Regions from separate parts of the Pseudarthrobacter sp. NPDC058329 genome, predicted to be linked through region 4. Evidence: riboswitches for the same ligand, from Rfam matches in the RefSeq annotation. Region 4 holds a riboswitch; each other region holds the start of a gene.
The links. Region 4 has a riboswitch for thiamine pyrophosphate ahead of ACFVYC_RS05790 (ECF transporter S component). Riboswitches for the same ligand answer to the same signal wherever they lie in the genome.

Region 1: linked by a shared signal. The riboswitch ahead of thiC (phosphomethylpyrimidine synthase ThiC) and the one ahead of ACFVYC_RS05790 (ECF transporter S component) in region 4 are both predicted to bind thiamine pyrophosphate.
Region 2: linked by a shared signal. The riboswitch ahead of thiD (bifunctional hydroxymethylpyrimidine kinase/phosphomethylpyrimidine kinase) and the one ahead of ACFVYC_RS05790 (ECF transporter S component) in region 4 are both predicted to bind thiamine pyrophosphate.
Region 3: linked by a shared signal. The riboswitch ahead of ACFVYC_RS01465 (FAD-dependent oxidoreductase) and the one ahead of ACFVYC_RS05790 (ECF transporter S component) in region 4 are both predicted to bind thiamine pyrophosphate.

Annotation. Positions count from the first base shown of each region.
Region 1 is NZ_JBHVZR010000001.1:615,699-622,917, reverse strand. It holds gene trmD (tRNA (guanosine(37)-N1)-methyltransferase TrmD) at 1-467, opposite strand, end outside; gene rimM (ribosome maturation factor RimM) at 468-1,013, opposite strand; gene ACFVYC_RS02905 (RNA-binding protein) at 1,118-1,360, opposite strand; gene rpsP (30S ribosomal protein S16) at 1,362-1,778, opposite strand; gene ACFVYC_RS02895 (hypothetical protein) at 1,998-2,438, opposite strand; gene ACFVYC_RS02890 (VOC family protein) at 2,591-3,466, opposite strand; gene ACFVYC_RS02885 (amidohydrolase family protein) at 3,577-4,659, opposite strand; TPP riboswitch at 4,757-4,864, shown strand; gene thiC (phosphomethylpyrimidine synthase ThiC) at 4,896-6,680, shown strand; gene ACFVYC_RS02875 (alpha/beta fold hydrolase) at 6,685-7,219, opposite strand, start outside.
Region 2 is NZ_JBHVZR010000001.1:716,544-723,762, forward strand. It holds gene ACFVYC_RS03405 (Rne/Rng family ribonuclease) at 1-1,972, shown strand, start outside; TPP riboswitch at 2,149-2,246, shown strand; gene thiD (bifunctional hydroxymethylpyrimidine kinase/phosphomethylpyrimidine kinase) at 2,255-3,778, shown strand; gene rplU (50S ribosomal protein L21) at 4,042-4,350, shown strand; gene rpmA (50S ribosomal protein L27) at 4,410-4,673, shown strand; gene obgE (GTPase ObgE) at 4,790-6,379, shown strand; gene proB (glutamate 5-kinase) at 6,369-7,219, shown strand, end outside.
Region 3 is NZ_JBHVZR010000001.1:292,911-300,129, forward strand. It holds gene ACFVYC_RS01455 (RNB domain-containing ribonuclease) at 1-1,409, opposite strand, end outside; gene thiE (thiamine phosphate synthase) at 1,521-2,249, opposite strand; TPP riboswitch at 2,277-2,395, shown strand; gene ACFVYC_RS01465 (FAD-dependent oxidoreductase) at 2,388-3,746, shown strand; gene thiS (sulfur carrier protein ThiS) at 3,743-3,979, shown strand; gene ACFVYC_RS01475 (thiazole synthase) at 3,984-4,793, shown strand; gene ACFVYC_RS01480 (4a-hydroxytetrahydrobiopterin dehydratase) at 4,841-5,179, shown strand; gene ACFVYC_RS01485 (hypothetical protein) at 5,239-5,541, opposite strand; gene ACFVYC_RS01490 (DUF3107 domain-containing protein) at 5,579-5,803, opposite strand; gene ACFVYC_RS01495 (TetR/AcrR family transcriptional regulator) at 5,855-6,520, opposite strand; gene moeB (molybdopterin-synthase adenylyltransferase MoeB) at 6,604-7,219, shown strand, end outside.
Region 4 is NZ_JBHVZR010000002.1:283,106-290,324, forward strand. It holds gene ACFVYC_RS05780 (energy-coupling factor transporter transmembrane component T family protein) at 1-402, opposite strand, end outside; gene ACFVYC_RS05785 (ABC transporter ATP-binding protein) at 399-1,952, opposite strand; gene ACFVYC_RS05790 (ECF transporter S component) at 1,952-2,575, opposite strand; TPP riboswitch at 2,631-2,771, opposite strand; gene ACFVYC_RS05795 (heme-degrading domain-containing protein) at 2,844-3,386, shown strand; gene ACFVYC_RS05800 (hypothetical protein) at 3,473-3,682, shown strand; gene ACFVYC_RS05805 (DUF4383 domain-containing protein) at 3,814-4,284, shown strand; gene ACFVYC_RS05810 (iron-containing redox enzyme family protein) at 4,352-5,413, shown strand; gene ACFVYC_RS05815 (glycosyltransferase) at 5,410-6,474, shown strand; gene ACFVYC_RS05820 (CDGSH iron-sulfur domain-containing protein) at 6,471-6,686, shown strand; gene ACFVYC_RS05825 (DUF4235 domain-containing protein) at 6,806-7,069, shown strand; gene mnhG (monovalent cation/H(+) antiporter subunit G) at 7,091-7,219, opposite strand, start outside.

The DNA.
Region 1 (7,219 bases), on a different contig from region 4:
TCGACCATGGCCAGCACGGCCACTTCCCCGCCGTTCAGGACATAGTCGCCCAGGCTGACGGGGCGGACGGTGAAGTGCTCGCGGGACCATTCGATGACCCGCTCATCGATACCCTCGTAGCGGCCGCAGGCAAAAGTGAGGTGCTCCTCCTCGGCCAGTTCGTAGGCGAGGGCCTGCGTAAACCGCTCCCCCGCCGGCGACGGAACGATCAGGACCGGCTTGCCCGCATCTTCAGCACGGTCCGCGGCAATCGAGGAGAGAGCCTGCGCCCACGGCTCAGGTTTCATCACCATTCCGGCACCCCCGCCGTAAGGCGTGTCATCCACCGTGCGGTGTTTATCGGTGGTGAAGGCGCGGAGGTCGTGGACGCGAAGGTCCAGCAGCCCGTCCTGGCGCGCCTTGCCGATCAGCGACAGTTCCAGAGGGGCGAGGTACTCGGGAAAAATGCTGACGACGTCGATCCGCATTTAGGCTTTGCCTTCAGTTTCCGGCGCGGCGTCCTGGTCCGCGTTGACCTCGAACAGCCCGTCCGGCGGGGTGAGGAGTATGAACCCTTCCTCGATGTTGACCTCGGGCACGATCTGCTCAACGAAGGGGATCAGGATCTCTTCCCCGTCCGGTGTGGTGACCATCAGCAGGTCCTGCACAGGCATGGTGTTCAGCGCAGAAACCTTACCCACCACGCGGGAGCCCACCCGGGCTTCAAGGCCAACGAGTTCATGCTCGTACCAGCCCTCGTCGTCGTCCTCGTCCAGCTCTTCGGTCTCGATGAAGAGCTTGGCTCCGCGGAGGGTCTCCGCTTCGTTGCGGGTCTCAATAGACTCGAAGCCCAGCAGGAGGATGTCCTTGTTCCAGCGGGCGCTGCTCACAGTGAGCGGGCCTGCGGACGCCGGTTCAACCACAAATTCAGTGCCCGGCACAAACCGGTCCCCAGGGGCGTCGGTCAGGACCTGGACGGTAACTTCCCCGCGGATGCCGTGGGGTTTGCCGATTCGTGCCACCTGGAGCTGCATGTGTTCCTCTGTCTTGGGTGTGGTTGGCGGTGATCTGGTGAAAGCACTCCGGCCCCTCCACCGTTGGTGGAGGGGCCGGAGCAAGAACTGATGTTGCTGAGCGCTCAGCGGCGGCGGTCGGTGTCGACGACGTCGACCCTCACCGGTTCGCCGCCGGCCAGGGCTGCCACAACGGTGCGCAATGCGCGTGCCGTGCGGCCCTGGCGGCCGATCACCCGTCCGAGGTCGTCCTGGTGGACCCGCACCTCGAGGGTGTCCCCGCGGCGGTTGCTCTTCGAGCTGACCTTGACGTCATCCGGGGAATCAACGATTCCCCGGACCAGGTGTTCCAGCGCTTCTGCCAGCAATTTACTCAGCCTCGGTGGTCTCTGCTTCGGCCGGTGCCTCGGCTGCGTCAGACTTGGATGCCTTCTTGGTGATGGCTTCCGGGATGATCACGGAACCCTTTTCCGGGGCAACGAAGGCTTCCTTCGGAGCTTTGGTCTTCAGGGTGCCTTCCTGGCCCGGGAGGCCCTTGAACTTCTGCCAGTCACCGGTGATCTTCAGGATCGCGGCAACCTGCTCGGACGGCTGGGCGCCGACGGACAGCCAGTACTGGGCACGCTCGGAGTCAACCTCGATGTACGAGGGCTCTTCGGTGGGGTGGTACTTGCCGATTTCCTCGATGGCGCGGCCGTCACGCTTGGTGCGTGAGTCTGCGACGACGATGCGGTAGTACGGTGCGCGCATTTTGCCAAAGCGCTTAAGGCGAATCTTTACGGCCACTTTTGTGGTCACTCCTGTTTCAGAAAGGGGGTGAACCCGGCGTTCTGCACCCGTGGGGCGGGCCGTACTTGCGGGTTCGAAGGACAGGATCCGGACGCGGAGAGAGGGGCCACGCAGATCGAGTACCTGTTTATTGTGCCAGATGAGCGCCCGGATTTCGACTTGACACCCCGCCCGCCGCCACCGGCAGGGACGCCGGAGGTGACGCCGGCGCCGGAGTCAGGAGGACCAGACGTACAGGCCGGTCCGTTCCGAGTCGTCGATTCGGGCAGCCAGTTCCGCCAGGTGCTGAACATAGGCGCGCGCCTGCGCCGCTTCGAACGGCATGTCATCCTGGGCGGCCCACTGCTCGGCAACGTCGTCGAGGACGTTGCCTTCCCCCTCAGTTTCATAGGAGAGCAGGTCCGCCAGGGCGCGGACCATGGCAGCTGGAACAGCCAGGAGCGAATCGCTCGATACATCCACCATGGTCAGCTCGTAGTCGGCTCCTCCGGCATGCACGGCGGTGCCGGCGAGGTCACCGAGCTGTTCCACTTCGAAATCGCTGATTCCCTGGATCCTCACGGCGTCGCCGGCAGGCGCGCTTCCCCCCTGGTCCAGGATTCCGGCGCGCTTCAGCGCGCCGTCGTGGGTGGCCACAAAGATTTCGGTGAAGCCCATGGGAATTGCCCTCATTCCGTCGACGGTGCGGCCCACGCAGGCGGCACCCGCCGCCCCGGCCGTTCGGCTTCAGCCTAGTACACGGCCCGCCACTATCCGGGCCGGCCGCACAGCAGTCCGGGCGGCAGGCCCCCGGCCCGGGGGCGCCGGCTTCAGCGGACAGCTACCCGGATCCGGTTGCGCCAGGGATCCTCGAACTGCAGTTCCGCGCCGGTGTGGTGCGCCGGCAGCCCGGCAACTTTCAGCCGGTCCGCGAGCGCCCCCACGTGGTCTCCCGACGGCACCTCGATGAGCACTTCGCCCAGGCCGAGCGTGTCCTTGCGGGGGCCCGCACCACGGCTGTTCCAGACATTCATGGCCATGTGGTGGTGGTAGCGGCCGGCCGAGACGAACAGTGCCTGCCCATGCCAGCCGGCGGTCTTTTCAAACCCGAGGATTCCTACATAGAAGTCACGGGCCAACTGGACATCGCCCACCTGGAGGTGGACATGGCCCACCCCCGCCACGCTTGCGCGCTGGCGCTCAAGGGATTCCTCGGTGAGGTGCTGTTCCAGGTAGCGCTGCGGCGGCAGGGCCAGGCTGTCCATGACCACGTCCGTGCCATTCCAGGACCAGTTGCTCCGCGGCCGGTCCCAGTAGAGTTCGATGCCGTTGCCTTCGGGGTCATTGAAGTAGAAGGCTTCGCTGACGAGGTGGTCGGCGCTGCCAGTGAAAGAGCCGGGTTCAAACCGGGCAGCGGTGGCGACGGTGGCGGCGAGGTCTGTCTGGTTCTCAAAAAGCAGCGCGGTGTGGAAGAGACCTGCCTCTCCCCTGCCCGGGAGGTCCAGCCCGGGAGCGGGGGCGAGGTGGACCAAAGGCTTACGGAGGCGGCCGAGGTAGAGTCCGCCGTCCTGCTCGGCGACCACCTCAAGTCCGAGGGCGCGCTGGTAGTAATCGGTCATGACCTTCATGTCGCCGACCTTGAGCATCACGGTGCCCATAGCGAGATCGGCGGGGAGAAGGTCCTGGCTGGTGGCTTCTGCAGTCATGTGGGAACTCCCGGTGCTGGGGCCCTTCGGGGTTGGGGGCCTATGACTAATAAAATTACTTGAAGCTTCAATTTATTCCAAGTGCAGCAAAGTCAGTCCCATGGCCGGCGTCAGCGGATGACGCTGCCTCCCAGCACTACGTGTGCCAGCCCGCTGATTGTTTCCGGCACCTTCCGCGGATCCTCCCGGCACAGCACAACGTCGGCGCGGGCCCCCTCCTGCAGGCATTCCACCCCCAACCACTTCCGGGCGGCCCAACTGGCGGCGTCAAGGGCGGCGGCAATCGGCAGGCCGGCCCTGTGGAGGGCAAGGATTTCATCCGCGATCCTGCCATGACGGATGACGCTGCCGGCATCGGTACCGGCGTAAATTGTCACCCCTGCTTCGTACGCCTCCAGCACCCGCTCTGCCCGGCGCTCCCACAAGGCGCGCATGTGTGCGGCGTACCGGGGAAACTTGTTCTCTGCCTGGACGGCGATGTCCGGGAACGTTGCGATGTTGATCAGGGTGGGCACAATGGGAACGCCTTGCTCCGCAAACCGCGGGAGGTGCCGTGGCAGGAGGCCGGTGGCGTGTTCGATGCAGTCGATGCCGGCGTCCAGCATCTGGTCCAGCGTGTCTTCGGCGAAGCAATGGGCGGTGATCCGGGCGCCTTCGTCGTGCACCGCCTGGACGGCGTCCCTGACGACGGCGGCAGGGAACGACGCCGCGAGGTCACCGGCGTCGCGGTCGATCCAGTCCCCCACGAGCTTGACCCAGCCGTCGCCGTCGCGTGCCTGCTTCCGGACGGCTTCCACCAAACCGTCCGGTTCCACTTCCTCAGCGAAGCCCCGGAGGTACCGGCGGGTCCTGGCGACATGCCTGCCGGCGCGGATCAGCACCGGGGCATTCCTGCTGTCCTGCAGGAAGCGGGTGTCCGCGGGGGAACCGGCGTCCCGCACCAGCAGTGTGCCCGCGTTCAGGTCGGTCCGGGCCTGTTCCTCCGCCGTAGCCGAGTCCACTGCGCCGCCGGGCCCCAGGCCGATATGGCAGTGGGCGTCAACGAACCCCGGCAGCACCCAGCCGTCCAGGATCGTGTCCGGTTCCCCGGCCGGCCGGTGGAACGTGAGCCTGCCGTCGACGGACCAGAGCCCGCGCTCCTCGCTGTCCGGCCCGGTCAGGACCGTCCCTGTGAACTGGATGATTTGTGCCATGGATTTTGCCTCTCTCCCGCCCGGACAGGCTAGCACCACCCGACGTGGCAGTGTCCCGCTGCGTCCTCCACGTCCGCCGGGGGTTGTGGTAGCTTCGTTGTGACCACACGGGTGCCCCTGCAGGGGCTGAGATCGGGCTGAGGCAGCCTGCGACCGTTGAACCTGTCCGGGTAATGCCGGCGAAGGAAGTGAAGTATTCCTTGAGTGCACCAAATGAACAGCTGAGCCCTGCCCAAATGCAGTCCGGCGCGGCAGACGGCCAGGACCAGCAACCTGTCACCCAGTCCCTGAAGTCACACTCGCTGGCTTTCATCGAGGACGCGCAGTCAGGCATCAGGGTGCCCGTCACCGAGATAGCCCTGGAGCCCTCGCTCAACGGTGAGGCCAACGGCCCCTTCCGTACCTATCGCACGGCCGGACCGGGCAGCGACCCCGTTCGTGGCCTCGCCCCTTTCCGGTCGGAATGGATAGCCGCCCGTGGGGATACGGAATCCTACGGCGGCCGTGGACGGAACCTGCTCGACGACGGCCGCTCCGCAGTCCGCCGCGGGGCTGCCAGCGCTGAGTGGAAGGGCGCACGGCCGACGCCCCGCCGCGCCGTCGAAGGCAAGACAGTGACTCAGATGCACTACGCCCGGCAGGGCGTCATCACACCGGAAATGCGGTTCGTGGCGTTGCGCGAAAACTGCGACGTGGAGCTGGTGCGGAGCGAACTGGCGGCAGGCCGGGCCATCATCCCCAACAACATCAACCACCCTGAATCCGAGCCAATGATCATCGGCAAGGCCTTCCTGGTGAAGATCAACGCCAACATCGGCAACTCGGCAGTCACCAGTTCCATCGCCGAAGAGGTGGACAAGCTGCAATGGGCCACCTCGTGGGGTGCCGACACTGTGATGGACCTTTCCACGGGCGATGACATCCACACCACCAGGGAATGGATCATCCGCAACTCGCCGGTTCCGATCGGCACCGTCCCCATCTACCAGGCCCTTGAAAAGGTCAACGGCGAAGCAAATGCGCTGACGTGGGAAATCTTCCGCGACACAGTCATGGAACAGTGCGAACAGGGCGTGGACTACATGACCATCCACGCCGGCGTCCTGCTCCGGTACGTTCCCCTGACCGCGAACCGGGTGACTGGCATCGTGTCCCGCGGCGGGTCGATCATGGCCGGCTGGTGCCTCGCGCATCATCGGGAAAATTTCCTTTACACACACTTCGATGAGCTCTGCGAAATCTTCGCCAGGTACGACGTCGCGTTTTCACTCGGCGACGGGCTGCGTCCGGGGGCAACGGCGGACGCCAACGATGCCGCGCAGTTCGCCGAGCTGGACACACTGGCCGAGCTGACGCAGCGTGCCTGGGAATACGACGTGCAGGTGATGGTGGAGGGCCCCGGCCACATTCCGTTCCACCTGGTCCGGGAAAACGTGGAACGCCAGCAGGAGCTGTGCAAGGGCGCGCCGTTCTACACGCTGGGGCCGCTCGTTACCGACGTGGCGCCGGGGTATGACCACATCACTTCGGCCATCGGCGCCACGGAGATCGCCCGCTACGGCACCGCGATGCTCTGCTACGTCACCCCCAAGGAACATCTCGGGCTGCCGAACAAGGACGACGTCAAAACCGGGGTGATTACGTACAAGATCGCCGCGCACGCGGCAGACCTCGCCAAGGGCCATCCGGGCGCGCACGAACGTGATGATGCATTATCCAAGGCGCGCTTCGAGTTCCGCTGGCGGGACCAATTCGCTTTGTCCCTGGATCCGGTGACGGCCGAGGCCTTCCACGACGAAACCCTCCCGGCGGAACCTGCCAAGACCGCGCATTTCTGCTCCATGTGCGGTCCCAAATTCTGTTCCATGAGGATCAGCCAGGATATCCGGGACGAGTACGGTTCAGCGGAATCGCAGGCGGCCCTGGCGGCGATGGCCTCCGGCATGAGGGGCAAGAGCCAGGAATTCCTGGCCGCCGGCGGCAAGGTCTACCTTCCGGAACCGCGCGTCGCCACGGGCTGAGGCGCTAAGAGGCCCGTGCTGACTGGACCCGGCTGACGTCACTGAGGAAGGAGCGGATGATCCGGTCCCCTTCGCGGGAGTCGTGGGGCCGGTGCCCTCCCGCCGCCGTGCGGTGCAGGGCGCCGGTTTCCCGCAGGTAACCGGCAATCTCCTCATAGAGCGGCTCCCATCCCCCGGTCAGGACAAGGGTGGGGACGCCCGGAACTATGTGCAGCGGGGCCTCCCAGGAGGGGGCCTGAAGCCGGAGCCGCCGGGCGGAACGCTTCTCCTCCGCAGTGGCCGGCTGCTGCAGGTCCGTGGCGTAGACGCGCCGCACAAACTCACGCTGGAAGTCCTGGTCGCTCATTTGGTGCCGGACGTCGAACAGGGGCCGCATGAGGCCGATGTGGGCTGCCGTGGCCGGGAGTTCGGCGGTGAGCGACAGGCAGGCGGGTTCCACCAGTGTCAGCGAAAAGACCAGGTCCGGCCGTTCAACGGCGGCCATCATGGCTGCGATGGCGCCCTGCGAGTGCGCCACGACATGCCCGCCTGCGGCGCCG
Region 2 (7,219 bases), on a different contig from region 4:
CCGCAACGCCGTCCTGTACGCCGGTGAAGTGAACTGGGAAGCCGTCAACCTTGAGGGCAAGCAGCGCCGCATCGAAAACGCCCTCAAGTCCGGTGATACCGTCCTGGTCCAGGTGACCAAGGACCCCGTGGGCCACAAGGGCGCCCGCCTGACCAGCCAGATCTCACTGCCCGGCCGCTACCTGGTGTTTGTGCCCGGCGGCTCCATGACCGGCATCTCCCGCAAGCTGCCCGACGTCGAACGCAACCGCCTCAAGCGCATCCTCAAGGACCGCCTCCCGGAGCAGGCAGGCGTCATCGTCCGCACCGCCGCCGAGGGCGCTTCCGAGGAAGAGCTGACGCACGACATCAACCGGCTGCGGGCCCAGTGGGAGGGCATCGAGAGCCAGTCGAAGTCCACCAAGATCCTCGCCCCTGAGCTGCTCTACGGCGAACCGGACCTCACCATCAAGGTGGTCCGCGACGTCTTCAACGAGGACTTCTCCAAGCTGATCGTCTCCGGTGAGGAAGCCTGGGACACCATCGAGGCCTACGTCACCTACGTGGCGCCGGACCTGGTGGGCCGCCTTGAGAAGTGGACCAAGGACCAGGACATCTTCGCTGCCTGGCGCATCGACGAGCAGATCCACAAGGCCCTGGAGCGGAAGGTCTTCCTGCCGTCCGGCGGTTCGCTGGTGATCGACCGCACCGAAGCCATGACCGTGGTGGACGTCAACACCGGCAAGTTCACCGGCAGCGGCGGCAACCTCGAAGAGACCGTGACCAAGAACAACCTCGAGGCTGCGGAGGAAGTGGTCCGCCAGCTCCGTCTCCGGGACATCGGCGGCATCATCGTCATCGACTTCATCGACATGGTCCTCGAATCCAACCGCGACCTCGTTCTCCGCCGCATGGTGGAATGCCTGGGCCGTGACCGCACTAAGCACCAGGTGGCCGAAGTGACGTCACTCGGCCTGGTCCAGATGACGCGTAAGCGGATGGGCACCGGGCTCCTGGAAGTATTCGGCGAGCAGTGTGAAACGTGCGCCGGCCGCGGCGTTGTCACCCACGACGACCCCGTGGAGCACCGGCGGGCCAACATCGTAGCCGCCGAGCACCACGTCCAGCGGTCCGACAGCCGGCCCGAAGCCCGCAGCGAAGGCCACCGCGCCGACGCCCAGCGCATCGACAGCAGCCAGCCCGGCGCCCGCCCGGACCGCAAGCGCCGGCGCGGCCGCGGGGGCCAGCAGCCTGAGGTTGCCCCGGCGGCTGCCGTCCACGTCCACACCGTCCAGCCCGACCCCTCGGACGCTGAGAGGCACGCCAAGGCTGAGGCCACCCGGCTGGCCCTTGCCAACATCGCCGCCGCCGCGCACGCAGCGCACCTGCACGACGACGAAGTGGCGGCAGCCAGGCAGGCGGCCGCTGACCAGGCGGCCCCTGCAGCGGAGGCTGTAAAACGCGACGACGAGGCGCGCCCGGCTGCCGTACTCACCTTCGGTGGGGAGAAGGTGGTGTTGCCGTTCGTTGAGCATGCAGAAGAGCAGCAGCAGAAGCCGGCCCTGACCCTGGACCGGCTCGCTGAAGCCTTCGCCCACCTCGGCCAGCCGGCGCCCGCTGAAATCCGGCTGGAGCAGGCAGAACCGGAGCAGAATCCTGCAGAGCCCGTGGAAGCGGTGCAGCCCGCGCAGGTGCCTGCCGTTGCGGCCGCTGCTGCAGCACCGGAAAAGGACTACACCGACCACACACTGGAGCAATCCCGGCAGCGCCGGCCGCGGCGCCACCGCAGTGCCAGCCGCGCCCAGGGAGCTGCCAACGAAACCACCGTGCAGCACCACGAGAGTGTGGCGGCAGCCAGCACAGGGCATACCCACGAGGCCAAGGCCCCGGAGCCGGCAGGCGCCGCGGGAGAGGCGGGCGCTGCAAAACCGGCCGCTAAGCCGGCAGAGGCGCCCATCATCCTCGGCGTCGGGGTTCCGGCCTCGGAACTCTAGGGGCCGCAAGTACGGATGCCCGGCCAGCCACAGCAGTGGCTGGCCGGGCATCGCGCGTTAACGCCACGGGATCCAAGGGCCGTGCGGGCCCCCAACCGGGCAGGGCAACCCAAAGGCAGGGTGGCTGGTCGCAAAGTGTCACCTTCGGTCCCCGCCTGGGAAAAAAGCTAGGCTGGGGAACCGACACGGGGTGCCGCGCAGAGGGCCGGCTGAGATTCACACCCGTTGAACCTGTCCGGCTAGCACCGGCGAAGGGATGTCTCTTTGTCTACGACTCTTGTAATGCCCACTGCCACCACGGCAACCTTCACTACGGCACCAACAACGCCAGGCCGGCCCATACCGCGGGTCCTTTCCATTGCCGGTTCCGATCCTTCCGGCGGCGCCGGCATCCAGGCCGACCTGAAAAGCATCGCCGCCCTTGGGGGCTACGGAATGGCTGCCGTCACTGCCCTGACCGCCCAGAACACGCGCGGCGTCAGGTCCGTGCACGTGCCCCCCGCAGCGTTCCTGGGTGAACAGCTGGATGCCATCAGTGACGACATCGGCATCGACGCCGTCAAAATCGGGATGCTGGGCAACGCCGAGGTCATCGAGGCGGTGGGTGCGTGGCTCCGGAAGGTGCGTCCCGCCGTCGTGGTCCTGGACCCGGTGATGGTTGCCACCAGCGGGGACCGGCTCCTGCAGGAGTCCGCGGAAGCGGCACTGCGCGGGCTCCTGCCGCTGGCACACCTCATCACCCCGAACCTGGCGGAGCTCGCCATGCTGGTTGGCGGGGAACTGCAGGACAGCTGGGACGGTGCGCTGGCACAAGGCCGCGCCCTTGCCACTGCGACCGGTACAACAGTGCTGGTCAAGGGCGGCCACCTGGCTGGCAACGAGTGCCCCGATGCGCTCGTTAACACCGCTGGCCTGCTGACCGGCGAAGTGGTGGTGGTGTCGGGGGACCGGCTGGCAACGCGGAACAGCCACGGCACCGGCTGTTCACTGTCCTCTGCCATGGCAACCGCCCACGCGCGGCTGGGGGACTGGGAGGCGTCACTCCGGGAAGTCAAACCCTGGCTGGCCGGGGCCCTGGAGGCATCCGAAAAACTGGAGGTGGGAACCGGCAACGGACCGGTGCACCACTTCCACCACCTGCAGCCGCTGCCCTCCGAAGGCAGCTTCGCCGCACAACTGTGGGCTGAGGCGCAGCCGGACCTGGACGACATCTATGCCCTGGACTTCATCCGCAACCTGGCCTCGGGCAGCCTCCAGGAGCAGGAATTCGGGTACTACCTCGCCCAGGACGCCATCTACCTCAACGGCTATTCCCGGGTTCTGGCCAGGGCGAGTGCGCTGGCGCCTACCGAGGCCGAGCAGCTCTTCTGGGCTGCTTCTGCCGGGCAGTGCCTGGAGGTCGAGTCAGAACTCCACCGTTCCTGGCTGAGCACGCGGACGGTCCAGCCCCGGCTGGGCCCCGTGACCAAGTCCTACGTGGACCACCTGACGGCGGCATCGGCGTCGGGCAGTTACGCGGTCCTGGCGGCGGCCGTGCTGCCCTGCTTCTGGCTCTACGCGGAGGTGGGGGCCACGCTCCACGCCCAGTTCGTTGCCGCCGGTGAGCCCTCAACACACCCTTACGCGGACTGGCTGCGCACCTATGCAGACGAAGAATTCGCAGCCGCCACCCGCAGGGCTATTGCCATAGTGGATGAAGCGGGCCGCAAGGCTTCCGCCGCGGACCGGGCCGCCATGTTGACGGCGTTCAAGCAGTCCTGCCGCCTCGAAGTGGACTTCTTCGACGCGCCGCGCATCCACTCCTGACCATGCAAAGGCGGCGCAACCGGTACTATGGTGGGGCACGGTGCGGACGCCGGAGTTGAGCTGTGGTACCTATCACAGTGAACCCGCCGGAACCAGCCTCATTTGCGGCCGAAGACAAAATTAGCGTATTCTAGATCTTCGGTGCTTACGCCAACACTTGGGTTATGACCCCACGGCGTTGAGGCACAGCGAGAAACCAGGCTTTTATTGGCCGGTTCCGCACGCAAATTTAGTAATAAACGTCGAGAGAAGTGAGTTCCCAAGTGGTGTACGCGATTGTCCGCGCAGGCGGCCGCCAAGAGAAGGTTTCCGTTGGAGACTTCGTTACCCTGAACCGCGTCGCCGGTGGAGCTGGCAGCACCATTCAGCTGCCCGCACTGCTCCTGGTCGATGGTGACAAGATCACCACCGCCGCTGCTGACCTGGCCAAGGTAACTGTTACTGCTGAGATCCTGAACGACCTCCGTGGTCCGAAGATTGTGATCCAGAAGTTCAAGAACAAGACCGGTTACAAGAAGCGCCAGGGTCACCGCCAGGAACTGACCAAGGTCAAGATCACTGGTATCCAGTAACCTTCGTTACTGTTCAGGTTTTTCAGCAGATCCCCAGAATTTAGAGGCAGGCATTTCAAATGGCACATAAAAAGGGCGCGAGCTCCACTCGCAACGGTCGTGATTCCAACGCTCAGTACCTCGGCGTCAAGCGCTTTGGCGGCCAGGTTGTTTCCGCAGGCGAGATCATCGTCCGCCAGCGTGGCACCCACTTCCACCCGGGCGCCGGCGTTGGCCGTGGCGGCGACGACACCCTGTTCGCACTGACCCCGGGAGCCGTTGAATTCGGCACCCGCCGCGGTCGTCGCGTCGTCAACATCGTTGCTGCTGCAGCTGCAGAGTAACAAAAAGTTCTGAAGCGGTGGAGCGGGCCAGATGGTCCGCTCCACTGTTCTTTTAACCGCATTACAATCGTCTTGGCGCCCCGCGGCGTCCAGGAAACAGCACTGAGGAGATCCACGTGGCCAGCTTTGTAGACCGGGTAGTACTGCACGTATCCGGCGGTACCGGCGGCCACGGATGCGTCTCCGTCCACCGCGAGAAGTTCAAGCCGCTGGGCGGGCCCGACGGCGGCAACGGCGGCAACGGCGGCGACGTCATCCTTCGCGTGGACCACCAGACCACCACCCTCCTCGACTACCACCACGCACCCCACCGCCACGCCACCAACGGCGGCCCGGGCATGGGCGACTGGCGCGGGGGCAAGAACGGCGAAACGCTCATCCTTCCCGTCCCGGACGGCACCGTGGTCAAGTCCAAGGACGGCACCGTCCTGGCGGACCTCGTCGGAGAAGGCGCCGAGTACGTGGCCGCGGCAGGCGGCATCGGCGGCCTCGGCAACGCTGCGCTCTCGTCGCAGAAACGCCGCGCTCCCGGGTTCGCCCTGCTCGGCATCGAGGGCGAATCCAGCGACATCGTGCTGGAACTCAAGTCGATCGCCGACATCGCCCTGGTGGGCTTCCCGTCCGCCGGCAAATCAAGCCTTATCGCCGCCATGTCCGCGGCCCGGCCCAAGATCGCCGACTACCCCTTCACCACGCTTATTCCCAACCTCGGGGTGGTCCAGGCCGGCGACGTCCGCTTCACCATCGCCGACGTCCCGGGCCTCATCGAAGGCGCCAGCGAGGGCAGGGGCCTCGGCCACCACTTCCTGCGCCACGTGGAGCGCTGCGCCGCGCTGGTCCACGTCCTTGACTGCGGAACCCTTGAATCGGACCGCGACCCCCTGGCCGACCTCGCGATCATTGAGGCGGAACTTGAAAAGTACGCCGTGGACATGAGCTACGCCGGGCAGGACGGCGAAGTTGTTCCGCTCAACCACCGCCCCCGCCTGGTGGCGTTGAACAAGGTGGACCTGCCCGACGGCAAGGACATGGCCGAGTTCGTCCGCCCGGAACTGGAATCCCGCGGCTACCAGGTGTTCGAAATCTCCGCCACCAGCCACGAGGGCCTTCGCCAGCTCGGCTTTGCCATGGCCGGCATCGTCAAAGCAGCCCGCGATGCCGTGGCAGCCGCGCCTCCCAAGGTCCAGCCCGCCGTGCTGCGGCCCCGTGCAGTCAACGAATCCGGCTTCACGATCCGCCGCGAGGAGAAGGGCCTCGAGCCGCTGTTCCGCGTCCTCGGCGAAAAGCCCGTGCGCTGGGTCAAGCAGACGGACTTCACCAACGAGGAAGCCATCGGCTACCTCGCCGACCGCCTGGCCAAGCTCGGTGTCGAGACGGAACTCTTCAAGCAGGGCGCCAAGCCCGGCGACACCGTGGTGATCGGCGGGGATGACGGCGTCGTCTTCGACTGGGAGCCCACCATGATGGCAGGTGCGGAACTCCTCGCCGCACCGCGCGGCACGGACATCCGCTTCGCCGATCTCGGCGACCGCCCCACCCGCGGCCAGAAGCGCGAAGAGCAGCAGGAACGCAAGGATGCCAGGGCCGCCGCCCGCGCCGAGCTGGAAGCCGAACGCAAGGCCGGCATCTGGACCGAGTCCGTGAGCAGCCGCCGGGTGGCCAAGCCCCTCAAGGAGAGTGGACTGGACGCAGGCGATGAGTTTTAGGGCTGCAGCCGCGGAACCGCTCACCCGGTCCGTGGACCGGAGCGTCCTCGCCAACGCCGGCCGAGTTGTGGTCAAGGTGGGTTCGTCGTCCCTGACAAGCATCAAAGGCGGCATTTCCGAGGAGTCGCTGACGGCCCTGGCAGACGCCCTGGCCGCCAAGCGCAACACGGGAACCGAAATCATCCTGGTGTCCTCCGGCGCCATCGCCGCGGGCCTCGCTCCGCTGGGGCTCGCCAAACGCCCGCGCGACCTGGCCACCCAGCAGGCTGCCGCGAGTGTTGGGCAGGGTCTGCTGATGGCCCGCTACACCCAGGCGTTCGGTGCTCACGGCGTGACGGTCAGCCAGGTCCTGCTTACCGCCGAGGACCTGATGCGGCGGAGCCAGCACACCAATGCATTCCGGGCCCTGGACCGGCTGCTCAACCTTGGCGTCGTTCCGGTAGTCAACGAGAACGACACCGTGGCCACGCATGAAATCCGGTTCGGCGACAACGACCGCCTCGCAGCCCTGGTGGCACACCTGGTCCGGGCGGACGCGCTGGTGCTGCTGTCCGACGTCGACTCCCTGTTCGACGGCCCGCCGTCGCTCGGCGCGAAGCGGATTCCCCTCGTTGCAGGCCCCCAGGACCTGGAAGGGGTGTCCATCGGCAAGACCGGCAAAGCCGGTGTGGGAACCGGCGGGATGCTCACAAAGGTAGAAGCGGCAACCATGGCCGCCGGCTCGGGCATCCACGCGCTGGTCACATCCACCCCCAACGCCGCCGCGGCGCTGAACGGGGAGGATGTTGGCACCTGGTTCACCGTCAACGGCGCCCGCAAGCCGGTCCGCCTGCTGTGGCT
Region 3 (7,219 bases), on a different contig from region 4:
TCCAGTTCACCGGCGCATCGCGCGGTGACAGCGGGGTCGGCGATCTGGATAATGCCCGAACCGCCATTGCCGTTGCCGTTCTTCCCGTTCCCGTTGCCGTTTTTGCCGTTCTCTTTTTGTGGTTTGGACCCGGAGATCACGATCGCCTCGAATTCCTGCCCGATGTGGTTGACCAGCAGTGCCGCCTCCACGGTGTCCAGGGCCATGCGCTCCATCCGCGACGCCAGCTGGTCGGACCCGGCCATGATCTCCGGCAGCGACGGAAGAGCCTTCCGCGCCCACGCCGGCACTTCGCCGCCGTTGCTCAGGGCCTCGCAGATCACCAGCACAAAGCGGTCCACCAGGCGGCGCAGCGGGGCGGTGGTGTGCGCGTAGGCGGCGCCGATGGCCGACTGGTGAGCGTCCTCGGGGACGGAGCCGTCAAAGGCGGTGTAGGCGGCCCCCCGGAACAGCGTGCCGGCCGAGTGCATGATGGCCAGCTGCCGGGGTTCGGTGGGGTCCAGGCTGCGCAGGTATTCGCCGTAGCTGACTTCACCGTCCCAGGGCTTGCCAAGGGCTTCGGTCTGCAGCCGGAAGTGGTTCAGCGAGCGGTCGTCCGGGGACGGCATGGTGCGCAGGATTCCCACCTTCCCCGCCAGCATGAGCCCGGCCGCCGCCATCCCTGTCATCAGGGATATCTGGGCATTCCAGTCCTCCACGGGAAGCTGGGGAGCGGCGGAAATCCGGTAGCCGCCGTCGGGAAGCTGGACAATCTCCTGTTCCGGCATGTTCAGGCTGGCGCCGCCGCGGGCACGTTCCAGCTCCACACGCTTGAGGCCCACCTCTTTGAGGAGCTGCAGCACCGGTGAGGCAGTGCCGGCGTCCAGCTCGGCCTGCACACCCTTATAGCTGAGCTTCGCGCGGCTGCGCATCCGGGCACGCTGCACTGCTGCGGACTTCACCTCGGCGGCGCTGTCCAGGCGGAAGTCCCACACGAACGCAGAGCAGTCCTGGCCGGGGAGGAGGCTGCCGGCCTGCTCGCTGATGACTTCCGGATGCAGCGGGATGCGCCCGTCGGGCGCATAGAAGGTCTGGCCCCGGCGGCGGGTTTCCGCGTCCAGTGGCCCGCCGGGGGTCACAAAGGCAGGGACATCGGCAATGGCGTACAGCACGTGGTACCCGTCGCCGTCGGGCTCTATGAACAGGGCCTGGTCCAGGTCCGTGGATGATGCCGGATCGATGGTGATGAATTCGACGCCGGTGAGGTCGTGGTCAGGGAGCTGCAGGGATTCAACTGCAGCTTTCGCGTCAGCCACCGCCTCCTCAGGGTAGGCGCCGGGCAGCTCAAGCTCGGTCCGCAGGGCACCCAGGGCAGCCTCGAGCGCGTTGTTGTGCTCATGGACGTTGGGAGCCAGCCGATGGTGTGACACGAAAATCAGCCTAGCCCGAATTCCCGCCATAGTGCAGGCATCGGCCCGGAGTGCCGTCCTGCCAGGCCCTGGGCGCCACAGCCCGCCGTCCAGCCCCCCGGAGGTGCAACGTCAGGAGTTGGGTGCGTCCAGGGCAGCGAGCAGCGAGGCTGCGGCGGCTGCGGGATCGCTGGCCTCCGTAATGGCGCGGACCACCACAATCCTGCGTGCGCCTGCGTCCACCACTTGTTCCACGTTGCGGTGGTCGATGCCGCCGATTGCGAACCAGGGAACGCCGTCGTCGGACGGTCCTTCCTGCCGCGCAGCTTCGGCGGCGTACCTCACCAGGTCAAGTCCCACGGCCGCCCGCCCGGGCTTGGTGGGTGTGGCCCACACCGGGCCCACGCAGAAGTAGTCCAGCCCGGCGGGGCCGGCCGCCGCAGCCAGGGCGGAGTCCACCTGTTCCGGTGCATGGCTGGACAGGCCGATGGCCGCGTTGCCGTTGAGCAGCGTGCGCGCAGCGTCCAGGGGCAGGTCCTTTTGGCCGATGTGGAAGACCGGCGCGCCGGACAGGACGGCGATGTCCGCCCGGTCGTTGACGGCCCACAGCCGGCCGTGCCGCTCTGCCGCCTCCTTGAGGACCGCCAGGAGTTCCAGCTCTTCGGCTGCCTCGATGGTCTTATCCCGAAGCTGGATGATGTCCACCCCGCCGGCGAACGCCGCATCAACGAACTCCGCGAAGCCGCCGCGGTCCTTGCGGGCATCGGTGCAAAGGTAAAGGCGGGCGGCGCTGAGGCCGTTGCTGACCTTGGCGCTGCTGAGGACTTCGGTGCCGGCGGCAGGGGTTCTGGACACATTCATGGGGAAAAGCCTAGTTCCTCTACACTTGCCTCGTACTGCGGGAGCCCGCGGCAGCTGTCACAAAGCGCCGGGCTGAGAGGGCGTCAGAGCCGACCGCTTGACCTGATCCGGTTAATGCCGGCGTAGGGAAGGAGACACATGAGTGCATCATGGGACAGCCCTCCGGGCAGCCCGCGCAGGCGTGCGGACAGCATCATCGAGGCCGACGTGGCAGTCATCGGCGGCGGAGTTATCGGCCACAGCATCGCCTGGGAGGCGAAGCGCTCCGGCCGCACCGTGGTGGTCATCGACGACGCCCCGGGCTCCGGCGCCAGCTGGGCTGCCGCCGGGATGTTGGCTCCGGTGAGCGAGCTGCATTACCAGGAGCAGGATCTCCTGGACTTCATGCTGGACGCCTCCGCCCGCTGGCCGGCCTTCGCCGCCGGACTCACGGCAGCGTCAGGGGCAGACCCGGGATACATCACGACGCCGACCCTCGCCGTGGGTGCCGACGCCGCCGACCGCCGGGCACTGATGGACCTGCGCGCCGTCCAGCAGGCAAACGGCCTGGCCGTTGAGCCGCTCACGGTCCGCGACGCACGAAAACGCGAGCCCCTGCTCAGCCCGGGGATCGCGTGCGCGCTGGACACACCGGCCGACCACCAGGTGGACCCGAGGCTGCTGGTCGCCTGCCTGCAGACCGCATTGGCCGGCGACGGCGCGGCGGACAAAGGCGGGAACAATAACGGAGCCGGAGGGCAGGGCACTGCAGCAGCCGGCGCCGTCGACGGCTATGCGGTCCTGGCCAGGGCAGCCGGGCTGGTTTGGCAGGACGGAGCGGTGGCCGGAGTTCGCCTCGCGGGCGGCGGAACGGTGCTGGCCGCCGAAACTGTAGTGGCGAACGGGCTCCACGCAGGAGCGCTGGAAGCATTGCCCGCTGATTTGCGCCTGCCGTTGCGGCCCGTTTACGGGGACATCCTGCGGCTCGCCGTGCCCCGGCATCTGCAGCCGCTGGTCACGTCCACCGTCCGCGGGCTGGTGCGCGGCGTACCGGTGTATATCGTGCCGCGCCGGGACGGCACTGTGGTGATCGGGGCAACCCAGCGTGAGGACGCGCCGTCGGCCACGGATGCCGTGTCTGCCGGGGGCGTGTACCAGCTCCTCCGCGACGCGCAGGTGCTGGTTCCCGCCGTGGCCGAACTCGAACTGCTGGAGGCCACTGCCCGAGCCCGGCCCGGAACTCCGGACAACGCGCCGCTGCTCGGGCGGGTTCCCGCCGCTGGCGGGAAGGGCGCCCGGGACTCCGGATACATAGCCGGGCTCATCATCGCCAGCGGGTTCTTTCGCCACGGAGTCCTGCTGGCGCCTGCCGCCGCCGCCGTCTGCCGGGAACTCCTGGACGGGCAAATGGACGCCCGCTGGGCCGCGTTCAACCCGGACCGCTTTTCAACCAGTCCGGGTGCCCGCCTGACCACTGCCCGCCTTAGCCACACACCGCCCACGAAGGAAACAGCATGAACATCACCTTGAACGGAACCCCGCACCTTGTGCCCGAGGGGGCCTCCATCACAGTGCTCGTCAGCCAGGTCACCGGGCGCCCGCTCGCGGCCAGCGGCCAGGCCAGCGACGGCCGGAAGCTTGGCGTTGCCGTGGCGCACAATTCCCAGGTGGTGCCGCGAAGCCAGTGGTTTGCCACCGCGCTCGCGGACGGCGACGACGTTGAGCTCGTTACGGCAGTACAGGGAGGCTGACACCATGACCGAAACCATCACCACCCCAAACCTGGCAGGCCACGACGACCCGCTGGTGATTGACGGCGTCGCACTTGCCTCGCGGCTCATTATGGGCACTGGCGGCGCGCCCAGCCTGGACGGCCTGGGCGCGGCCCTCCTCGCCTCCGGGACGGGACTGACCACGGTGGCAATGCGGCGGTATTCCAACGCGGAGACGGGCTCGCTCTTCCAGCTGCTGGTGGACCACGGCATCCGCGTGCTGCCCAACACGGCAGGCTGCTTCACCGCGCGGGACGCCGTGCTGACCGCAGAACTCGCGCGTGAGGCGCTGGAGACCGACTGGGTGAAGCTGGAAGTCATTGCTGACGAGCACACCCTGCTGCCGGACGCCGTCGAACTGGTGGACGCCACGGAACAACTCGTCAACCGGGGTTTCAAGGTTTTTGCGTACACCAACGATGACCCTGTCCTGGCGCTGCGGCTCGAGAACCTCGGGGCCACCGCAGTGATGCCGCTCGGGGCGCCGATCGGTACCGGACTGGGCATCCTGAACCCGCACAACATTGAACTGATTGTGTCCCGCGCCTCAGTGCCGGTGGTCCTGGACGCCGGCATCGGCACTGCCTCCGACGCTGCGTTGGCCATGGAACTGGGCTGCGACGCCGTGCTGCTGGCCACAGCGGTAACGCGCGCCCAGAATCCTGCCCTGATGGGGGAGGCCTTCAAACACGCGGTGATCGCCGGTAGGCTGGCAAAAGCGGCCGGCAGGATACCGCGCCGCGAACATGCACTGGCATCGTCGGCCATGGAGGGCCGGGTCGAGTTCCTGTAGCCCGCCCCCGGCGGCCGCGGACGCCAGTTCCCAGGCGAGGAGCAGCTATGGCCGGCAAGGATGTTCTTTCTCCCGAGCGGCTCGAGGACGCCCTGGCCGTCCTGCCCGACTGGCTGTACCGCGGGGGTGCGCTGGTGACGGTCTACAAGCTGCCGACGGCGGCTGCCGCACTTGAGCTGATTGCCGCCGTCGGGCGCCTCGCCGAGGAGCAAAACCACCACCCGGACCTGGACTGGCGCTACAACCGGGTGTATTTGCGCTATACCTCCCATGACGCCGGGGGAGAGGTGACAGCCCGCGACGTGGGCGCCGCCGAGGCGGTTCGTGAAGCTGCTGCCGCGCTCCGGGCAATTGCCGAGCCGGCCAAACACCCAGCGGGTTCTTAACCGCCCGTGACCACTGCCCCGGGGGCAGTGGTCACGGTGGTGGGCGGCCCGAAATCAGATTAGAGCCTGAGGGCCTCGGTAAGCCGTTCCAGGTCATGCCTGGCCCTTACGCGGCCCAGGAAGAGGGCCACGGCAACTGCTGCTGCCGCGCCCAGAACCATGGGAAGGACCCAAGGCAACCACGTCGTTCCCGGCCGGTAGCCAAAGCCGGCGGCCATCAGGATGATCCAGCTGAGCGCTCCCACACCGACGCTCACGGCGGCGGGCAGGACTACTCCGTATTTCGTGTGCCGCTTGTCGTTGGCCCAGACAATGAAACCAGCGGCGGCCGTCACCAGCACCACAATGGTCAGCGAAAGCATGGCTCTCCTTGGAATACCCGCCCTGAGGGGCGTACGGCTAGAACTGGCCGAAACCTACGCGGCGGACTTCTTCGGCTCCGATCTCGACGTAGGCGAGAGCCGTGCCGGGAACAATGATCAGGCGCCCCTTGTCATCCTTGAGCCGCAGTTCGTTGCCGCTGGTGATGGCTTCCTGAACTACCTTGGCTACGGAGTCCGCGTCCTGGACAGATTCCAGCACAATTTCGCGGCCAACATTCTGCACGCCGATCTTAATTTCCACAGGGGGCCTCCCAGCCGGTTCACGTTTCTCGGGTTATGTCTTATTTGTAGTCTAGGACTCTTTGGGGAAGCGAGAGATTCCGCGCCAAGCTAAACGGTAGATGAGGTCGCTGGCCACATTGATGTCCAGATTCCCGTCGGTTTCGAGCCAGTACCGGGCACTGACCTGCGCCATCCCGGCAAGCCCGCGGCCCAGCAGTTCGGCCTCCAGGTGGGGAAGCTTGGTGTCCTCGGCGATGACGTGGGCAATGGCATCGGCGAACGTCCGGTTGAAGGTTTCCAGCCGCGAACTGACATCCGGATCGTTGATGAGGTCCGATTCGAACACCAGCCGGTGGGCCTGGTCATCGTTGGCGATGAACTGGAAATAGGCCCGCATCACGGCCTGCACACGTTCGTCATTGTCCGTGGTGGAGTTCAGTGCCCCCAGCATCAGGTCCGTGAGGGATGCCAGGTGGCTCTCCAGCAGGGCCAGGTACAGTTCCCGCTTCGAGGGGAAGTGCTGGTAGAGGACAGGTTTGCTGACGTGTGCCGTCTCGGCGATTTCGTCCATGGCTGCGCCGTGATACCCGTTGGCTACGAAAACTTCCTGCGCTGCGGAAAGGAGCTGTGCGCGCCGCTCGTCCCGGGGAAGCCGGGCGGACCGTTGCCCGGCGGGGCGCGAAGCGGTTTGCGGTTCGGCTGCGGACGGGCGGTCAGCCCGTGCTTCATGGACCAAGTTGTCCTTCTTTCCCTTGCAGTTACCCCCACTCTACTTCGGGGTAATATGACCCGGCGGTATCCCCGGGCATACATTGAAGTATGGCTTCGACATTCACCGCAAATGTTTCGACTGTTTCACTGGATCCGCTGGTTGAACCGGCAGGTGAGCTCACTCCCGATGAGGTGGAGCGCTACTCGCGACACCTCATCATTCCGGAGATCGGCGCGCTCGGTCAGCGGCGGCTCAAGAACGCAAGAGTCCTGGTGATCGGCGCCGGCGGGCTGGGTTCACCGGCGCTGCTCTACCTTGCTGCCGCGGGGGTGGGAACGATCGGAATCATCGACGACGACGCCGTTGACCTCAGCAACCTGCAGCGCCAGGTCATGCATGGCGTGGCCGACGTCGGACGGCCGAAGATCGAGTCAGCGCGGGACGCTGTTGCAGCGCTCAACCCGCTGGTGGACGTCCGGCTGCACAACTTCCGGCTGGATGCCTCCAACGCCCTGGAGCTGTTCGCGGAATACGACCTCATCCTGGACGGCGCCGACAACTTCGCCACCCGCTATCTTGTCAACGACGCCGCCGCCATCCTGGGCAAACCCTACGTGTGGGGCTCCATTTTCCGTTTTGACGGGCAGGTGAGCGTCTTCTGGGAAAAGCATGGGCCCACCTACCGGGACCTCTACCCTGAAGCGCCGCCCGCCGGTTCCGTGC
Region 4 (7,219 bases):
CAGGTCCGTTGGATCGGTACAGCTCATCAGCAACACCGCCGGCAGCGCAATCGCCAGCCCACGCAGCATAAACCCGAGCCCCAGCTCCAGCGAGCCTTCGCTCATGCTCCAAATGCCGACGTCGATCAGCGTCCTTCCGCTGTCGGCAGCCAGGATGGAGGTACTCCAGCCACCGACGGCGGCGGCAAGGATCAGCGGCCACCCCCGCTGCCACAGCAGCGTCAGGGTGAGACCCGCCAACGGGAACAGCAGGAATTCAAAGACGAGCGCCACGGAGGCGGACACCCAGTCGATGGAGAGCGCGAGGACGGCAGTGATCAGGAAAACGGCTGCGAACTTGCTCAGCGGGTTGGCGCGCGTCAGGAGGGCGCGGTTGCCGCGCAGGTTCAGCTCCCGCCTCATGGTGCCACCGCCGCTGCTGCCAAGCGCAGTTCCGTTCCGCCCAACGCCGCAGTGAATTCGGCATCGTGGGTTACGGACACCACGGCGGTGCCGGCGTCCAGCAACTCGGACAGGAACGATGCCAGCTCGGCCCAGGTGTTGGCGTCTTGCCCGAAGGTGGGTTCATCCAGGACCAGGACCTGCGGATGGGCGGCGAGGACAGTGGCTACGGAGAGCCGCCGCTTCTCCCCGCCCGAAAGCGTGTAAGGGTTCGCATCAACGAGTTCGGTGAGCCGGAGCCGCTCCAGCAGTTCGTCCACCCGCTCCTCGCCGCGCCCCAGGTGCCGCGGCCCAAAGCGCAATTCATCCAGCACGTTCCCGGTGACGAACTGGTGCTCAGGTTCCTGGAACACCGTGCCCACACGCTCAATCAACTGCTCCGCTTTCCACCCGTACGGGTCGATTCCCCCGCCCCTGCTGAGTGCCAGGGTGGCGGAAACCTTCCCGTCGACAGGCTCCAGCAGCCCGGCGAGGGTCAGCGCAAAGGTGGACTTTCCTGCCCCGTTGGGCCCGGTAATTGCCAGCGACTGCCCTGCACGGACCTGCGCGGAAATCCCCTGTTGCACCGGCACCGGCGGCAGCTTCCGGAAGCCCTTGCGGCGGGCACGTTGCCGCGATACGGCCAGTTGCTCGGCGGCAAGCAGCAGGTCCCCGGCACCGGGGCCCGGATCGGACGCGCGGTCACGGGTAGCGGGGACGTAGCCGGGCACCCAGACCCCGGCTTCGATGAGCATGCTCCGGGCTTCGCTGAGCACCTGATCCGGCGGCCCGTCCAGGAGCACGGCCGGATCGGCAGAAGATCCCGGCTGCAGCACCACAATGCGGTCCACCAGGTCCTTCCACACGGCCACGCGGTGTTCCACCACCACCAGGGTTGCCCCGGTCTTGTCGAGGCAACGGCCAACGGCGTCGCGCACCTCCACCACCCCGGCGGGGTCCAGGTTGGCCGTGGGCTCATCCAGGAGAATCAGCCCGGGCCGCATGGCAAGGATGCCCGCGAGCGCCAGCCGCTGTTTCTGGCCACCGGACAGCTCCGACGTCGGGTGGTCCAGCGGCAGGTGGGAGAGCCCGACGTCGTCCAGCGCCTCGTGCACGCGGGTCCAGATGTCGTCGCGGGGCACGGCCAGATTCTCGGCACCGAAGGCGACGTCGTCGCCGACCCGCGAGAGGACCACCTGGGTCTCCGGGTCCTGCTGCATCAGTCCCGCCCGGCCGCGCTGCCCGCGGGGGGAGGCGCCGTCAATCAGCAGCGAACCCGACTCGTCGGAATCGCCCGCCTCGCCGTCGTCGTCGTTCGCATCGCCCAGCACCCCTGCCAACGCATGCAGGAGCGTGGACTTGCCCGCTCCGGACGGGCCAAGAAGAAGCACGCGCTCGCCCGGCTGGATGTCGAGGTCAAGGGCACGGACAGCCGGCTTGGACCGGCCGCCGTGCCGCCAGCCCCAGCCGCGGGCGGCGACTGCAGCCGGCCGCGCCGCCACCGAGGCGCCGTGCACGGAAGGAGCAGTCATCAGGAGAAGACGGGCTCCGTTGCTGCCTTGCGCGACGCAAAGGAGCCCAGGACTCCTGTCTTCGCCAGCGCGCGCGTGGCGATCCAGGACAGTGCTCCGGCGATCACGGCACCCGAAACGGCGGTAAAGATGATGTACGCCAGCTTGTCCCCGCCGGAGTAGGCGATGTTCCAGCCCCAGGGCGCGAAGGAGTCATTGAGGCCGCAGAAAAGCCCGGCAGCGGCGCCGGCGAGCAGGGATACCGGCAGGTTGAACTTCCGGTACACGAAGATGGCGAAGATGATCTCGGCGCCGAGGCCCTGGACAAACCCGGAGAACAGAACGGACGCGCCGTACTGCGAACCCATCAGCAGTTCGCCGGTGGCCGCAACGGTCTCGCAGAACAGCGCTGCGCCCGGCTTGCGGATGATGAGCATGCCCAGCACGGCCGGGATCATCCAGCCGCCGGCCAGCAATCCGGTGAGCGGCGGGTAGAGGGCGTTCATGGGCGCCGAGACTGCGGCCGCCCCCTGGGACCAGGCCCAGAAGATGACGCCGCCGGCGATGGCGATCAATGCTGCCACCACGATGTCCACGACGCGCCAGGACCTGCTGGTGGTCTTCTTGATTGCTGTAGTTGCCATGCAATTCCTCCTGAGGAACAGGAGGGGAAAGCACGGCAACGGCACGCCGCTGCGGTGCTTCGAGAACTCGACTCCCTTGCGCCGGTACTAACCGGATCAGGTTCGAGGGTCTGCGGCTGTCCGCACTCTCAGCGCCCACCTGCGGATCCTGGCTTGGCCAGTGATGCCCGACGGCGGCGCTCCCCTGTCGTTAATAGTTTCTGTGGGTAAATAATCGCCCTGGTGGGCGGGGTCCAGTTTACACCGGAGGAGGGGTAGATTGTGGGCCATGACTGCCAATTCCCCGCATGTGACCGAGTTCGATCCGGATTCCGATGACATCCAGCCGGAAGGATCACTCCAAGCACTGATTGCCCGGATTGAGGGCGAAATCCGGGAGCTCCAATTGCCCGGCTTCTCCATGGACGATGCACTGAACCTGGGTCTGCTGCTCGTGGAGTTCGGTAAGGAGGGCCAGTTTCCCATCGCGATAGACATCACCAAGGGAGAGCAGGTCCTGTTCCACGTTGCCCTGGCCGGTGCCACCCCGGACAACGAGCACTGGATCCGTGCCAAGCAGCGGACCGCGGCCCGTTACGAGGTGCCCTCCTTGCTGGTGGGGCTGCGCGCCCGGGTCCGCGGTGGACGGATTGAAGACCACGCCTGGTTCGATCAGTCGCGGTATGCCGCTCACGGCGGCTCCTTTCCCGTGTACGTTGCCGGGGTGGGCGCAGTCGCTACAGTGACGGTTTCGGGGCTTCCCCAGGTGCAGGACCATGACCTTGTGGTCCAGGCCCTGCGCGAAATCCGCAGGTCCATGAAGTCGGAGTAACGCCTGGGTCAACCACCGTAATGGACCCCCTGGAACGCCCGGAGTACATTCAAAGCAGGTGGCGGAAGTTTCAAAGGAGGGGCGCCATGCTCGGTAATGCAGCCGACAACCAGGTGCGGGCGGCGGTGGACAAGGCCGCGGAGGAAATGATCTACATCGGCCCGGACCACCCCTACTATCCCCTGCTGGCGGAACTGGTGTCCGCCGTCGGGAGGGCCTGGCAACAGGGGTACGAGCATGGCCGCCACGGCGGGCACCATTCAAACCCCTACGTGTGGAGCACCTCGGAGGGTTGAGGGGCCACCAGCGGCTGCGGGAGCTGCAGCCAGCGGCCGGGAAGACGGGTCCAACAGCAAAATGGACGCACTTAGCTTAAATTAGTAATCATGCTTACTATGTTGTCTCCAGGCTTTTGAGGAGACAGGTCATGACAGTCAGCACCCGCGCCACCGGAGCGAGGACAGGCCTGCAAACGGCGGCCCTCGCAACGGGCGGCGTCTTCCTGCTGGTGGGTGTCGTAGGGTTCATCCCCGGAATCACCAGCAATTACGGAGCAATGGGTATGGCCGGGCACGGCTCGAGATCCTTGCTCATGGGCGTTTTCCAAGTTTCAGTCCTGCACAACGTGGTGCACCTGGCCTTCGGGGTGGCTGGCACGCTGCTTGCGAGGACACACCAACAGGCAAGGAGCTACCTCATCTACGGGGGAGTCATCTACCTGGTTCTCTGGCTGTACGGCCTCCTGGTGGGCGATGAGACCCCGGCCAACTTTGTCCCCCTTAACGGCGCTGACAACTGGCTGCACCTTGCCCTGGGCCTGGCCATGATCATTCTCGCCATCCTGCTGTCCCCGCGGACCACCTCACGCCGCAGCCGCGAACGCGACCTGAACGCCTAGCCTTAACCAAAGCCGCCACCGTCGACGGTGCAGCACCGGCAGCGCCGCAGCCGCCCGAAGGAGCATCATGAAGATCCCGGAACCCAGAGGTCCCATCAGCACCGCCCTGTTCAGTGCCCTGGCAGTTACAGCCGGGACAGACGACGCCGCCGCGGGCGTCGAGGAATTGCGCCGGCATGTTGCGCCGCACCTGGGTGCAACTACCGACATCATTGGGGACGACGACGTCCAGCTGGCACTTTTCTGCCTCTACGAGCTTCATTACTCCGGCCTCGAAGGCGTCGGGGACGAGTGGGAATGGGAGCCGGGCCTGATCCACGTCCGCCGCCTGCTCGAAAGGCCATTCGAAGAAGCGCTGCGGGCAGCTGCCCAATCAGCAGCCGGGGAGCTGGACCTGCCACCTGCGGCAAAGATGACCAGTGATGCCGTCGCCGACGTCCTGTTCGGCCTTGCCGCCACCGATACCGGACCCAGCGTGTCCAGGTACGTCGCCAAGAAGGCGACCCTGGATCAGCTCAAGGAGTTCCTGGTCCACAAGTCCGTCTACCAGCTCAAGGAAGCGGACCCGCACACCTGGGCCATCCCTCGGCTCGCCGGCAGGCCTAAGGCTGCACTGGTGGAGATCCAGGCCGATGAGTACGGCGGCGGACGTCCGGAACGCATGCACAGCGCGCTGTTCGCCCGCACCATGCGGGGCTTGGGAATGGACGACCACTACGGCGCCTACCTCGACGCGGTACCGGCCGTGTCCCTGGCCGCGGTAAATATGATGTCACTGTTCGGGCTCAACCGGCGGCTCCGCGGCGCCATCACCGGCCACCTGGCCATCTACGAGATGACCTCTTCCCAGCCCAACCGCCTGTACGGCAACGGCTTCCGCCGGCACGGCTTCGACGCCGAGGTCACCCACTACTTTGACGAGCACGTGGAAGCCGACGCCGTCCACGAGCAGATCGCCGGCCGCGACCTCGCAGGAGGACTCGTGGAGGCCGAACCCGGACTGCTCGGGGACGTCCTCTTCGGGGCGACTGCTGTGATGGCGATCGATGGCAGGCTTTCGGCGCACCTTTTGACCTGCTGGGAAAACGGAGAGAGCTCGCTGAGGGCGGCAGTGCCGGCAGCAGCGTGAGCACTACAGCCATCGGGCGGTCCGCAGAGTACATCCTGCCGCTGCGCTGGACCGGGGATTCGGAACTGCCGGACCTCGCCGCCTACCTCGAACTCCTCTCCGGCTGGATACCTGTCACCGTGGTTGACGGCTCCAGCCCGGAGCTGTTCGAGCGGCATCGGGCCGCTTTCCCGGCTGCCGTCCGTCACCTCCGTCCGGAGCCGGGCGGCAGCGACGGCTCCAACGCCAGAGGCAACGGCAAGGTGGCCGGGGTGATGACCGGCGTCCGCTCCTCCATGGCAGAGCTGCTGGTGATAGCGGACGACGACGTGCGCTACACGTGCGAATCGCTCACCGCCATCATTGCTCACCTTGAGTCAGCGGACGTTGTGCGGCCGCAGAACTATTTCGACCCCCTGCCCTGGCACGCCTGGTGGGATACGTCCAGGACCCTGATCAACCGGGCCTGGTCTGCGGACTTCCCGGGTACTCTAGCCGTGCGCCGGAGCGCCCTGTTGGCCACCGGCGGCTACGATCCGGTGCTGTTCGAGAACCTGGAGCTGATCCGGACGGTCAAGGCGGCCGGCGGCCGGGAGAAGATCCTCCCGGGCCTGTTCGTTGCCCGCAGGCCGCCCGCGTTCCGGCATTTCCTCAAGCAACGTATCCGGCAGGCATACGACGACTTCGCGGAGCCCCGCCGCCTCGCCACGGAACTTTCCCTTCTTCCGGTATTCGCCGCAGCCTCTTGCCTTCCCGCGAGGTACCGCGGGCCGGCCCTGCTGGGACTGGCGGCGGCACCGGTCATCATGGCAGGAGTCGGGCGACGGCGGCACCACGGTAACTTTTTCTTCCCCCTCCGCGCAGTGTGGTGCGCCCCGCTGTGGGCATTGGAACGGGCGGTCTGCATTTGGATCGCACTGGCTTTCCGCCTCACGGGGGGCATGCCCTACATGGGGTCCCGACTCAAAGCCGCTGCGCACCCGCAGTCCGAACTCCAGCGCAGGCACTCCGGGAAAATCGCCGTCCTTCGCCAACCGAACGTACAGACTCCCGCCCACAACCCCCGCCAGGAGCAGCCATGAACCAAGAACCCGCCGAAAGCTCGATCGTGGTGTGCCCCGACGGGCCACTGATTGTCCGGGGCGACTTCGAAATCGTGACGCCTTCCGGGGACCCGGTCCCCCGCCAGCGCCAGACCGTAGCCCTGTGCCGCTGTGGCGCGTCGGCTATCAAGCCCTACTGCGACGGCACGCACAAGATGATCAAGTTTCGGACGGAACCGCCGGCGGGCTGAGCAGCACACTTCCCGGACACAACGCCCACAGCGAACCAGAGGGCCTGCCGCTCCGGCTCCCGGCCGGGATGCCGCTAGGCTGAAGTCAGCCCGTTTTCCGCCCGCAAGGAGTACTAAGAATGAACCTCTTCATCAAGCTGCTCGGCACCGGTGTGAGCCTCGGCGCCGGCTTCGTCGGGACCAAGCTGGTCAACACCATCTGGGAAAAGACCACCGGACGGAAGCCGCCCACCGGCAAGGACGAGGACATCCCCACCAGCCTTCAGTCCGCGCTGACGTTCGCGCTGATCTCGGCCTCGGTAAGCACCATCATCCAGGTCCTGGCCAACCGCGGCACCCAGCGGGCCATCACCCGGTTCGCGAAGAGCAAGGACATCGTCTGACCTGCCGGGACCACTTAGCGGCTACTTCGTAGGGCCGTCGCCGGAATCGTCCTCACGGGCGGTTTTGGCGGCGGCTTTTTGTACTACTGCCTCCAACTCGTCGGACGTCAGCAGCTCGCGGTGCAAGTGCTTGGTGCGGTAACCCGCCCT